DNA from 2 places in the Streptomyces speibonae genome. Region 2 is predicted to be linked to the other one. Evidence: riboswitches for the same ligand, from Rfam matches in the RefSeq annotation. Region 2 holds a riboswitch; the other holds the start of a gene.
The links. Region 2 has a riboswitch for cobalamin ahead of AC5L3C_RS08765 (iron chelate uptake ABC transporter family permease subunit). Riboswitches for the same ligand answer to the same signal wherever they lie in the genome.
Positions count from the first base shown of each region.

Region 1: another riboswitch for cobalamin. It lies ahead of AC5L3C_RS11980 (ribonucleoside-diphosphate reductase subunit alpha); the one in region 2 lies ahead of AC5L3C_RS08765 (iron chelate uptake ABC transporter family permease subunit).

Region 1 covers NZ_OZ480260.1:2,714,439-2,719,604, forward strand. The annotation lists gene mctP (monocarboxylate uptake permease MctP) at 1-503, shown strand, start outside; gene AC5L3C_RS11975 (GNAT family N-acetyltransferase) at 583-1,089, shown strand; cobalamin riboswitch at 1,102-1,274, shown strand; gene AC5L3C_RS11980 (ribonucleoside-diphosphate reductase subunit alpha) at 1,398-3,761, shown strand; gene AC5L3C_RS11985 (ribonucleotide-diphosphate reductase subunit beta) at 3,761-4,768, shown strand; gene AC5L3C_RS11990 (hypothetical protein) at 4,805-4,972, opposite strand; gene AC5L3C_RS11995 (GlxA family transcriptional regulator) at 5,066-5,166, shown strand, end outside.
Region 2 covers NZ_OZ480260.1:1,998,024-2,003,189, reverse strand. The annotation lists gene AC5L3C_RS08785 (nSTAND1 domain-containing NTPase) at 1-1,049, opposite strand, end outside; gene AC5L3C_RS08780 (CU044_2847 family protein) at 1,050-1,406, opposite strand; gene AC5L3C_RS08775 (hypothetical protein) at 1,985-2,515, shown strand; gene AC5L3C_RS08770 (superoxide dismutase) at 2,697-3,347, shown strand; partial or broken gene AC5L3C_RS08765 (iron chelate uptake ABC transporter family permease subunit) at 3,486-3,635, opposite strand; cobalamin riboswitch at 3,720-3,871, opposite strand; gene AC5L3C_RS08760 (glycoside hydrolase family 11 protein) at 4,216-4,935, shown strand; gene AC5L3C_RS08755 (thiamine pyrophosphate-requiring protein) at 4,990-5,166, opposite strand, start outside.

The DNA of each region.
Region 1 (5,166 bases), 720 kb from region 2:
ACGCGACGCCCAAGCAGGAGACCCAGGTCTCCAAGATCGTGTCCTTGCTGGTGAAGGTGGGCGCCCTGCTCTTCGTCCTGACCATGGACAAGACGGTCGCGATCAACTTCCAGCTGCTCGGCGGCATCTGGATCCTGCAGACCTTCCCGGCGCTGGTGGGCGGCCTGTTCACCCGCTGGTTCCACCGCTGGGCGCTGATCGGCGGCTGGGCGGTCGGCATGATCTACGGCACCGCCGCCGCCTACGGTGTCTCCTCGCCGACGCAGAAGCACTTCGGCGGGTCGTCGGAGGAGATCCCGGGCATCGGCGAGATCGGCTACATCGGTCTCACGGCCTTCGTGCTCAACGTCGTGGTCACGGTCGTCCTGACCTTCGTCATGCGGGCCCTCAAGGCGCCCGAGGGCATCGACCAGACCAAGCCGGAGGACTACACGGTGGACGCGGGCGACGCCGGCGTCCAGGTGGAGCTCCCGCCGGCCACGGCGGGCAGCAGCAGCCACTGACGCCGCAGCCGCTCTGGAACGACGGGCCGCCGGAGAATTCCGGCGGCCCGTCGCCGTACCCGTCCGGCACACTCCCCCCATGGACATCGTCATCAGACCTGTGCGGCCCGGGGAGTACGAGGAACTCGGTGACATCACCGCCGAGGCGTATCTGCTGGACGGACTGCTGGACTTCGGGGAGAGCGACCGGTATCTCGACGAACTGCGTGACGTGGCGAAGCGGGCGGCCGCGGCCGAGGTGCTGGTGGCCACCGAGCGCGGGGCGCTGCTGGGCGGGGTGACCTTCGTGCCGGGCCCCGGGCCGATGGCCGACATAGCGGCACCGGACGAGGCGGAGATGCGGATGCTGGCGGTGGCCCGCGCGGGCCGCGGCCGCGGCGCCGGGGAGGCCCTCGTGCGCGCCTGTGTCGAGCGGGCCCGGGCGATCGGGGGGCGCCGGCGGATCGTGCTGTCGACCCAGCGCACCATGCACGCCGCCCACCGCATCTACGAGCGGGTGGGCTTCACCCGCACCCCGGAGCGGGACTGGAACCCGCTGCCGGAGCTGGACGACATCACGCTCATGACCTACGAGCTGACGCTCTGACACCAGCACGGCACAACATATGGGGTTGTCGGCGACACCCGGCACAAGATGTATGCTCATGCTCGCTGTCGTCGCAGGGGAATCCGGTGTGAATCCGGAACTGTCCCGCAACGGTGTACCCATGCCTGCCCGCTTCCGGGCGCATGGGCGTCAGTCCGAGGACCTGCCGACAGTGCACCCGGCCGTCCGGTCCGGGTGCCCCGACGTCCGGGCCTCGCGGAATGGGCCGGTGGACGCGGCGCCGCGTGCGCTCGTGTGCTGCCCCCTGCGCTCTTCGAGGCCCCGTGCCGAGCGAGGGAGAGCCCCACGTGACCATCGCGCCAGCCGATCCGGCTTCAGCGATCGACGTGCCCGAGGAGAGCGGCGGCCCCGGTGCCGCGCTGCTGCGGACCCTGACCGAGCTGACCGCCGACCTGCCCGACGCCGACCCCGGCCGGGTCGCCGCCGCCGCGCTGCGCGGCCGGTCCGCGGACGCCGACGAGACGGAGCTGCGGGAACTGGCCACCGAGGAGGCCGCCGGGCTGATCTCCGAGGACCCGGCCTACTCCCGGCTCGCGGCCCGGCTGCTGACCCTCGGCATCCGCGCCGAGGCCGCCGCCCAGGGCGTCACGTCGTTCACCCGGTCCGTCGCGACCGGCCACCGCGAGGGGCTCATCGCCGACCGCACCGCCGCGTTCGTCCGGCGGCACGGCGACCGGCTCGACGGGCTGATCGACCCCGGCGCCGACGACCGCTTCGGCTACTTCGGCCTGCGCACCCTGCACAGCCGCTACCTGCTGCGCCACCCGGTCACCCGCAAGGTCGTCGAGACGCCCCAGCACTTCCTGCTGCGGGTCGCCGCCGGTCTCGCCGAGGACGACAGCGCGCGCTCGGTGGAGGAGGTCGCCGCGCTGTACACGCTGATGAGCCGCCTGGAGTACCTGCCCTCCTCCCCCACCCTGTTCAACTCCGGCACCCGGCACCCGCAGATGTCGTCCTGCTATCTGCTGGACTCCCCCAAGGACGAGCTGGACTCCATCTACGACCGCTACCACCAGGTCGCCCGGCTCTCCAAGCACGCCGGCGGCATCGGTCTGGCCTACTCCCGCATCCGCTCACGGGGTTCGCTGATCCGCGGCACCAACGGGCACTCCAACGGCATCGTCCCGTTCCTGAAGACGCTGGACGCCTCGGTCGCCGCGGTCAACCAGGGCGGGCGGCGCAAGGGCGCGGCGGCGGTCTACCTGGAGACCTGGCACTCCGACATCGAGGAGTTCCTGGAGCTGCGCGACAACACCGGTGAGGACGCCCGCCGTACGCACAACCTGAACCTCGCGCACTGGGTGCCGGACGAGTTCATGCGCCGGGTGGCCGACGACGGGCCGTGGTCGCTGTTCTCCCCCGCGGACGTGCCGGAGCTGGTCGACCTGTGGGGCGAGGAGTTCGACGCGGCGTACCGGGCCGCCGAGGCCGAGGGCCTGGCGCGCAGGACGCTCCCGGCGCGGGAGCTGTACGGCCGGATGATGCGCACCCTCGCGCAGACCGGCAACGGCTGGATGACCTTCAAGGACACGGCCAACCGGACGGCGAACCAGACGGCGGCCCCGGGCCATGTCATCCACTCCTCGAACCTGTGCACGGAGATCCTCGAGGTCACCGACGACGGGGAGACCGCGGTCTGCAACCTGGGGTCGGTCAACCTCGGCGCCTTCGTGCGGCAGGGGGACATCGACTGGGAGCGCCTCGACGCCACGGTGCGCACGGCCGTGACGTTCCTCGACCGGGTCGTCGACATCAACTTCTACCCGACCGAGCAGGCGGGCCGCTCCAACGCCAGGTGGCGCCCCGTCGGTCTGGGCGCCATGGGCCTTCAGGACGTCTTCTTCCAGCTGCGGCTGCCCTTCGACTCCCCGGAGGCGAAGGCCCTGTCCACGCGGATCGCGGAGCGGATCATGCTCGCCGCCTACGAGACCTCCGCCGACCTGGCCGAGCGCGCCGGCCCGCTGCCCGCGTGGGAGGAAACCCGCACCGCGCGAGGCGTGCTGCACCCCGACCACTACGACGTCGAGCCGGCCTGGCCGGAGCGCTGGGCGGCGCTGCGGACGCGGATCGCGGCCACCGGGATGCGCAACGCGCTGCTGCTGGCGATCGCGCCGACCGCCACCATCGCGTCGATCGCGGGGGTGTACGAGTGCATCGAGCCGCAGGTGTCCAACCTGTTCAAGCGCGAGACGCTGTCCGGGGAGTTCCTCCAGGTCAACTCGTACCTGGTGGACGATCTGAAGCAGCTCGGCGTGTGGGACGCGCGCACCCGTGAGGCGCTGCGCGAGGCGGGCGGCTCGGTGCAGGACTTCGCGTGGATCCCCGAGGAGGTGCGCCGGCTGTACCGCACGGCGTGGGAGATCCCGCAGCGCGGTCTGATCGACATGGCCGCCGCCCGCACGCCGTACCTGGACCAGGCGCAGTCGCTCAATCTGTTCCTGGAGACACCGACCATCGGCAAGCTCTCCTCGATGTACGCCTACGCCTGGAAACAGGGCCTGAAGACCACGTACTACCTGCGGTCCCGCCCGGCGACCCGGATCGCCCGGGCGGCGCGCGCCACCGCTGCCGTCCCCGCCCGGCAGACGCCCGGCCCCGAAGCGGTCGCCTGCTCCCTGGAAAACCCCGAGTCCTGCGAGGCCTGCCAGTGATGACCGACAAGAACCTGCTCGACCCCGGTTTCGAGCTGACGCTCCGCCCGATGCGCTATCCGGACTTCTACGAGCGCTACCGGGACGCCATCAAGAACACCTGGCACGTGGAGGAGGTGGACCTGCACTCGGACGTCGCCGACCTGGCGAAGCTCAGCCCCGAGGAGCAGCACCTGATCGGACGGCTGGTGGCGTTCTTCGCCACGGGCGACTCGATCGTGGCGAACAACCTGGTGCTGACGCTGTACAAGCACATCAACTCCCCCGAGGCCCGGCTGTATCTCTCGCGGCAGCTGTTCGAGGAGGCGGTGCACGTCCAGTTCTATCTGACGCTGCTGGACACCTATCTGCCCGACCCGGACGACCGGGCGGCGGCCTTCGCGGCCGTGGAGAACATCCCGTCCATCCGGGAGAAGGCCGAGTTCTGCTTCAGGTGGATGGACTCGGTGGAGAAGATCGACCGGCTGGAGTCGCGGGCGGACCGCCGCCGCTTCCTGCTGAACCTGATCTGCTTCGCCGCGTGCATCGAGGGGCTGTTCTTCTACGGTGCCTTCGCCTACGTCTACTGGTTCCGCGGCCGGGGTCTGCTGCACGGGCTGGCGACCGGCACCAACTGGGTGTTCCGCGACGAGACGATGCACATGTCCTTCGCCTTCGACGTGGTCGACACCGTACGCAAGGAGGAGCCGGAGCTCTTCGACGAGGAGCTGGGCCGGCAGGTCACCGACATGCTGCGCGAGGCGGTCGAGGCGGAGCTGCAGTTCGCGCGCGACCTGTGCGGGGACGGCCTGCCGGGCATGAACACCGAGTCGATGCGGCAGTACCTGGAGTGCGTCGCCGACCAGCGGCTGGTGCGGCTCGGCTTCGCGCCGGTGTACGGCTCGGAGAACCCGTTCTCCTTCATGGAGCTCCAGGGGGTCCAGGAGCTGACGAACTTCTTCGAGCGGCGTCCGTCCGCGTACCAGGTCGCCGTGGAGGGCACGGTCGACCTGGACGAGGACTTCTGAACGGGACGCCGGGGAGCGGTGCGCCCCGGTGCCGCCTCACGCCGCCCTTGCGGTGCGGTGTGGGGCGGCGCCCCGGGCCCGCTTGATCTGCCGGTCGATCCGGCGGTCGTGCGCGATGCCGATCAGGGCGGGGAGGATCATCAGGACGAACAGGCCGGTGACGGCCACCATCGCGATCACTGCTTCCATCTGCGCCGTAGTCATGTCACCACTGTCGCCCCTGACACTCCTTACCAACAGTGGCAGGACTGCCGTAGACCCTCGATTTACTGCCAGCGGCGCGGCACACTGGGAACCATGCTGAAGAACGTGGCCGCCGTCCTCCTCGACGGTGTGAACCCCTTCGAACTCGGAGTCGTCTGCGAGGTCTTCGGCGTCGACCGCAGCGACGACGGACT
Region 2 (5,166 bases):
ATGACCAGCAACAACCGGTCCCCCCGTGCCGCCGCCAGACAACGGTCCACCGCCGGCCCCATGCCATCGATCGCGGCACCCCCCAGGCCGGACCGTTCCAACTCCTCCAGCAGGTTCTGGCCGGGCCGGGCCAGGACATGGAGCCATCGGTCGCTGCCGGGCAGCCCGCCGTCGGCCAGCGCAGGGATCACTCCGGCCCGGACGAGGGAGGACTTCCCCGCACCGGACGGGCCGAGCACCAGGATCAGCCGGTGGCGGCGCAAGCGTTCGAGTAGGCCGTGCACCGCGGTCTGCCGGCCGTGGAACCATGCGGCGTCCTGCTCGGTGAACGGCGCCAGCCCTGGGTAGGGGAGCACCTTGTGCTCCGCCAGCTCCGGCACCACCTTCCGTAGCACCTCGGCAGGCGTCGCGTAGGCGACGCCCAGCCCTCGGTGGTGCGGGTCGGGGTGGGTGAACGCGGAGACCATCCCGATGACCAGGCCGGTCACCTCGTCGACCACCGGTCCGCCGCTGAAGCCCGCCGTCAGGTCGTTCGCACCCGTCAACTGCAGCAGGGTTCCCGTTCGGCCCCCGGGCAGCCGGTCACCGGCTGTGCCATAACCGAAGTGGCCGCCGCTGAAAGCCTGGGCGGGAAATCCGAACGAGGAGATCCGGTGACCCGAACATCCGGCACTCGACCCGAGAGACATCGGGCGGCCCCCGACGGGTACCTTTTCCAGGCGCACAGCCGCGATGTCCTCCTTCTCCGGGGCGCGCCATGCATCGGCCAGAACTGTTCCTTCGACCCGTGGTGCATCCGGCAGGTGAGGAAAGCACAAGGTGACCCGGCCGCCGGGGCCGCTGCCGGCCATGTGCACCACGTGAGCACACGTGATGACCAGGCTCTCGCCTCCCAGGAACCCTGCACCTGTCACTGCGCCGTCCGCGGCAACGATCTGCGCCACGGCAGCGGCCACCGCGGAGGCCGGAGCCGCACCCGAGCCCGCACCCCTGGGCAGGTCCTGAGGCTCTCCGGCGCCGGGAGCGGAGCGGCTCTCGTGGGCCGACATCTATTCGGCTCGCACGCCGTCGCCCGTGCATGCTTCACCCCGCCACAAGGCTCTGATCCTCAAGTGAGCGGCCGCCTCACCCTTGTTGACGATCACGCCGACCTGACCTGAGAGGTCCAGTCCGAACTCGATTTCGACCTCGGCCGGTCCGGCATCCCGCAATTGCGTCACCACGGCACGCGTCATGTCCCGGACCGGTCGGAGTGCCTCCTGCAGCGTCGCCGGCGCCCTCCTCACCGCGTCCGTCACCCTCCCGGCCTGCACCGGGCCTTCCCCGGCCGGACGGACGGTACCCGGCACCACTTCGAACACGATCTCCCCGCCGTCCTCCAAGGGCAATCTGTCCACCGACTGCATCAACTCGCCTCCGTTGCACCACTGTTGGTCCTCTCGCATACCGTTGTAACCTGCCAGTAGTTCCCATGACAGTGCAGTGTCCGACCCGGCTCACCGTTTCTTCGGCACGCGTTGGAAAACCGCTGACGGCGGTCCCTTGCGTCTTCAACTGGGCATCAGGTGGCAAGGGCTGACGGGATGCCGCTGCGGAAGCGGCGTGCGGTCCTGACGAGGAAGCAGTCACTTTCATGCACGGAGTGCGGCCGGACTGGTTCTCAGACAGTGGTTCGTGGGCGGCCCGACGACCTGGCCCGAGATCACACGCGGCCGGGTTGGTGGGCGCGGCGGTCCTGGCCGTCGTCCTGCTCGTCACAGGCTGCTCCGATTCACCGGAGCGCCCCGACCCGCCCGCGTCCTCCGGCCGTTCCGCCACGGACGGCGCCGTGGAGACGGTGGTGCATGTCCGAACCTGCGAGAACAGGTCCGCCTACGCCGTACCCACGGATGACCCCATACCGGACTCCGTCCGTCTGCCGAGCCCACTGACTCTTCCCCGAGGGGCGGCCGTCGCCGGTATACGGGCCGGACGCGGTGACGCCGTGCAGTACATACTCGGTCCCGAAACAGGGACCTGTCACTTCGTCTTCGGAGCCAGCAGCATCCACTTCTTCATGGGGGCGGACGACGGCCGTTCGGGGGTGTCGGAAGCATTCGCCCCGGCCGGGGCCGCCTACTCGTCGGTTTACGGCTGTGAGTACCTTCCCGAGGTCGCCCGGTTGTCACCAGGCGCGGACTGCACCAAACCGCCGGATGAAGAGGTGACCCCTCTGTCGACCGGTGTCCGCAACTTGCATGCCTCGCTCGTCCGGGTTCAGGCCGGCTCCAGCTCGTATCTCTGGGGCAGAGACTCCCGCTATGACACGGTCGCGCTGTTCGTGTCCACCGTCACGCAGGGGAATCCGGCCGGGAAGTCCATCTCATGCAGCTTGCCGGACCGGCAGGGAGACATCTGCACTGCGAGCCTGAGCTATTTCCTCGCACAGGTGGGGGAGGCCTCACATCTGACGGAGCGGGACCGCCGCCGCCTGACTCAGGTCATTCACACGTTCATCACTGACCACCGGGAGTGAATCGTCTCCCTCCGCCTGGCGAGCTCGCGACCGGCGGCCATTGCGTGGTCCGGATACGAAGCCGCCTGGCCCTGGGCGGCCATCCTCCTCCAGTCCCACTCATGTACGACGGCCCGCCACACTTGCCGGTATGATGCAGTTGCACATAACTTGCAATAACGTCGAAGGGCGGACCTTGGGCATGGCGCTCTACACGCTCCCGGAGCTCCCGTACGACTACTCGGCGCTCGCGCCGGTCATCAGTCCGGAGATCATCGAGCTGCACCACGACAAGCACCACGCGGCGTATGTGAAGGGGGCCAACGACACCCTCGAGCAGTTGGCCGAGGCGCGGGACAAGGAGGCGTGGGGGGCGGTCAACGGCCTGGAGAAGAACCTGGCGTTCCATCTCTCGGGGCACATCCTGCACTCGGTCTACTGGCAGAACATGACCGGTCCGAAGGACGGTGGTGGCGGCGAGCCCCTCGCCCGGGACGGTGTCGGGGAACTGGCCGACGCGATCACCGAGTCGTTCGGTTCCTTCGCCGGTTTCAAGGCCCAGTTGTCCAAGGCCGCCGCCACCACGCAGGGTTCCGGCTGGGGCGTGCTCGCCCACGAGCCGCTCAGCGGCCGGCTGATCGTCGAGCAGGTCTACGACCATCAGGGCAACGTCGGGCAGGGCTCCACCCCCGTCCTCGTCTTCGACGCCTGGGAGCACGCCTTCTACCTGCAGTACAGGAACCAGAAGGTGGACTTCATCGAGGCCATGTGGCAGGTCGTCAACTGGCAGGACGTGGCGAAGCGGTACGCCGCGGCCAAGGAGCGGGGCGACAGTCTGCTTCTGCGCCTGTAGCCGCGACAGACGTCCTGCTCGTGATCGTCTTCTCACCCTTCACGGCAGGCGCGACGAAGGGGCCCGCGTGAGTGATCGCTCGCGCGGGCCCCTTCCGTGTTCACTCGGGGGGAGGGAGGAAGGGCGCGGCCGCCGGCACACGCGGCGGTGGTCGCCGCCGACGGCGAGGCGGACGGTGTGCGGCAGCATCAGGCCGACGAAGCCGATCGGTCCGCACGCCGCGACGATGACGCCGGTGACCAGGGAGAGCAGCACGAACATGCGGGCCCGGAAGCGGGCCACGTCCAGGGGTGAACAGCGGGGGACGGGACATGCCGTCGTACACGTGAAGCCTCCTGGGGAGTCCGCGCTCCTCGGATCGGGCCCGCGGCAGGCCAGCGTCCTGACTCCCGGATCGACGCTCCTCCCCCTGGCCTTCCCGCGCGGTGCGCAGTGGCGTGTGGACGGGGGCAACTCCCCGGTCACAGTGGCGGAACCGTGCCGGATTCGCACCGGCTTCCTGTTTCCCGTCGCGGTGATGAACCGGTGATCCTGCGAGCCGCCCGGCTCAGGGCAAAAGGGCGCATGGGCGGAGCTTCACGCGCACGCCCCCTCGCGCCTCGGCACGCGTGTCCGAAAGTTTCGCCCTCTGCTCTCTTGATTGCGGTGTTATGCATTCACATCACCATGCGCTGAAGGAGGTGAGTCGCGTAGGAGGCTATCTGAACTGCGAATATGCCACATCTCAACCCTCTCCATGTGAAGGAAATGTTTCCGAAACTTGGTCGAAACTGTTGACAGGCTCATGGCGGTCTCCGAAGACTTCCCTGCAAGGCCCGCGGGCAGGCCCCGGCCGCCCGCCCCCCACCAGCCTTCATCGGGAGGACGCATGCACAAGGACGGCACGCAGCAGGACCAGTTTCAGCAGAACCCCGCTCCCTTCGGCGGCCTGAGCCGGCGCGGCTTCCTCGGCGCCGGCACCGCCGCGCTCGCCACCGCGTCCGGACTGTTGCTGCCCGGCACCGCCCACGCCGCCACCACCATCACGACCAACCAGACCGGCTACGACGGCATGTACTACTCGTTCTGGACCGACGGCGGTGGCTCCGTCTCCATGACGCTCAACGGCGGCGGCAGCTACAGCACCCAGTGGACCAACTGCGGCAACTTCGTCGCGGGCAAGGGCTGGGGCAACGGCGGGCGCAGGACGGTCCGTTACAGCGGCTACTTCAACCCGTCGGGCAACGGCTACGGCTGTCTCTACGGCTGGACGTCGAACCCGCTGGTGGAGTACTACATCGTCGACAACTGGGGCAGCTACCGGCCCACCGGCGAGCACCGGGGCACCGTCTACAGCGACGGCGGCACGTACGACATCTACAAGACGACGCGCTACAACGCCCCCTCCGTCGAGGGCACCCGCACCTTCGACCAGTACTGGAGCGTCCGGCAGTCGAAGGTGATCGGCTCCGGCACCATCACCACCGGCAACCACTTCGACGCCTGGGCGCGCGCGGGCATGAACCTGGGCGAGTTCCGGTACTACATGATCATGGCCACCGAGGGCTTCCAGAGCAGCGGAAGCTCCAACATCACGGTCAGCGGCTGACGTTCGTCCCGCGCACCGGCGGCCGCGGGCCCCGTCCTCGTGACGGGGCCCGCGTCACGTGTTCTCCCCGGTGCTGTCGTGCTTGCCGGCGCCCGGCCGGTCGTCGCGGTGGCGGGTGCCGGGGAGCAGGTCCTGGACCTTGGCCTTGAGGCCCTGTTTCACCATCGAGCCGCGGTCGCTGTCGCCCTTGAGGATCGCGGTGGCCGCCGCCTCGATCTGGTCGAGCGAGGC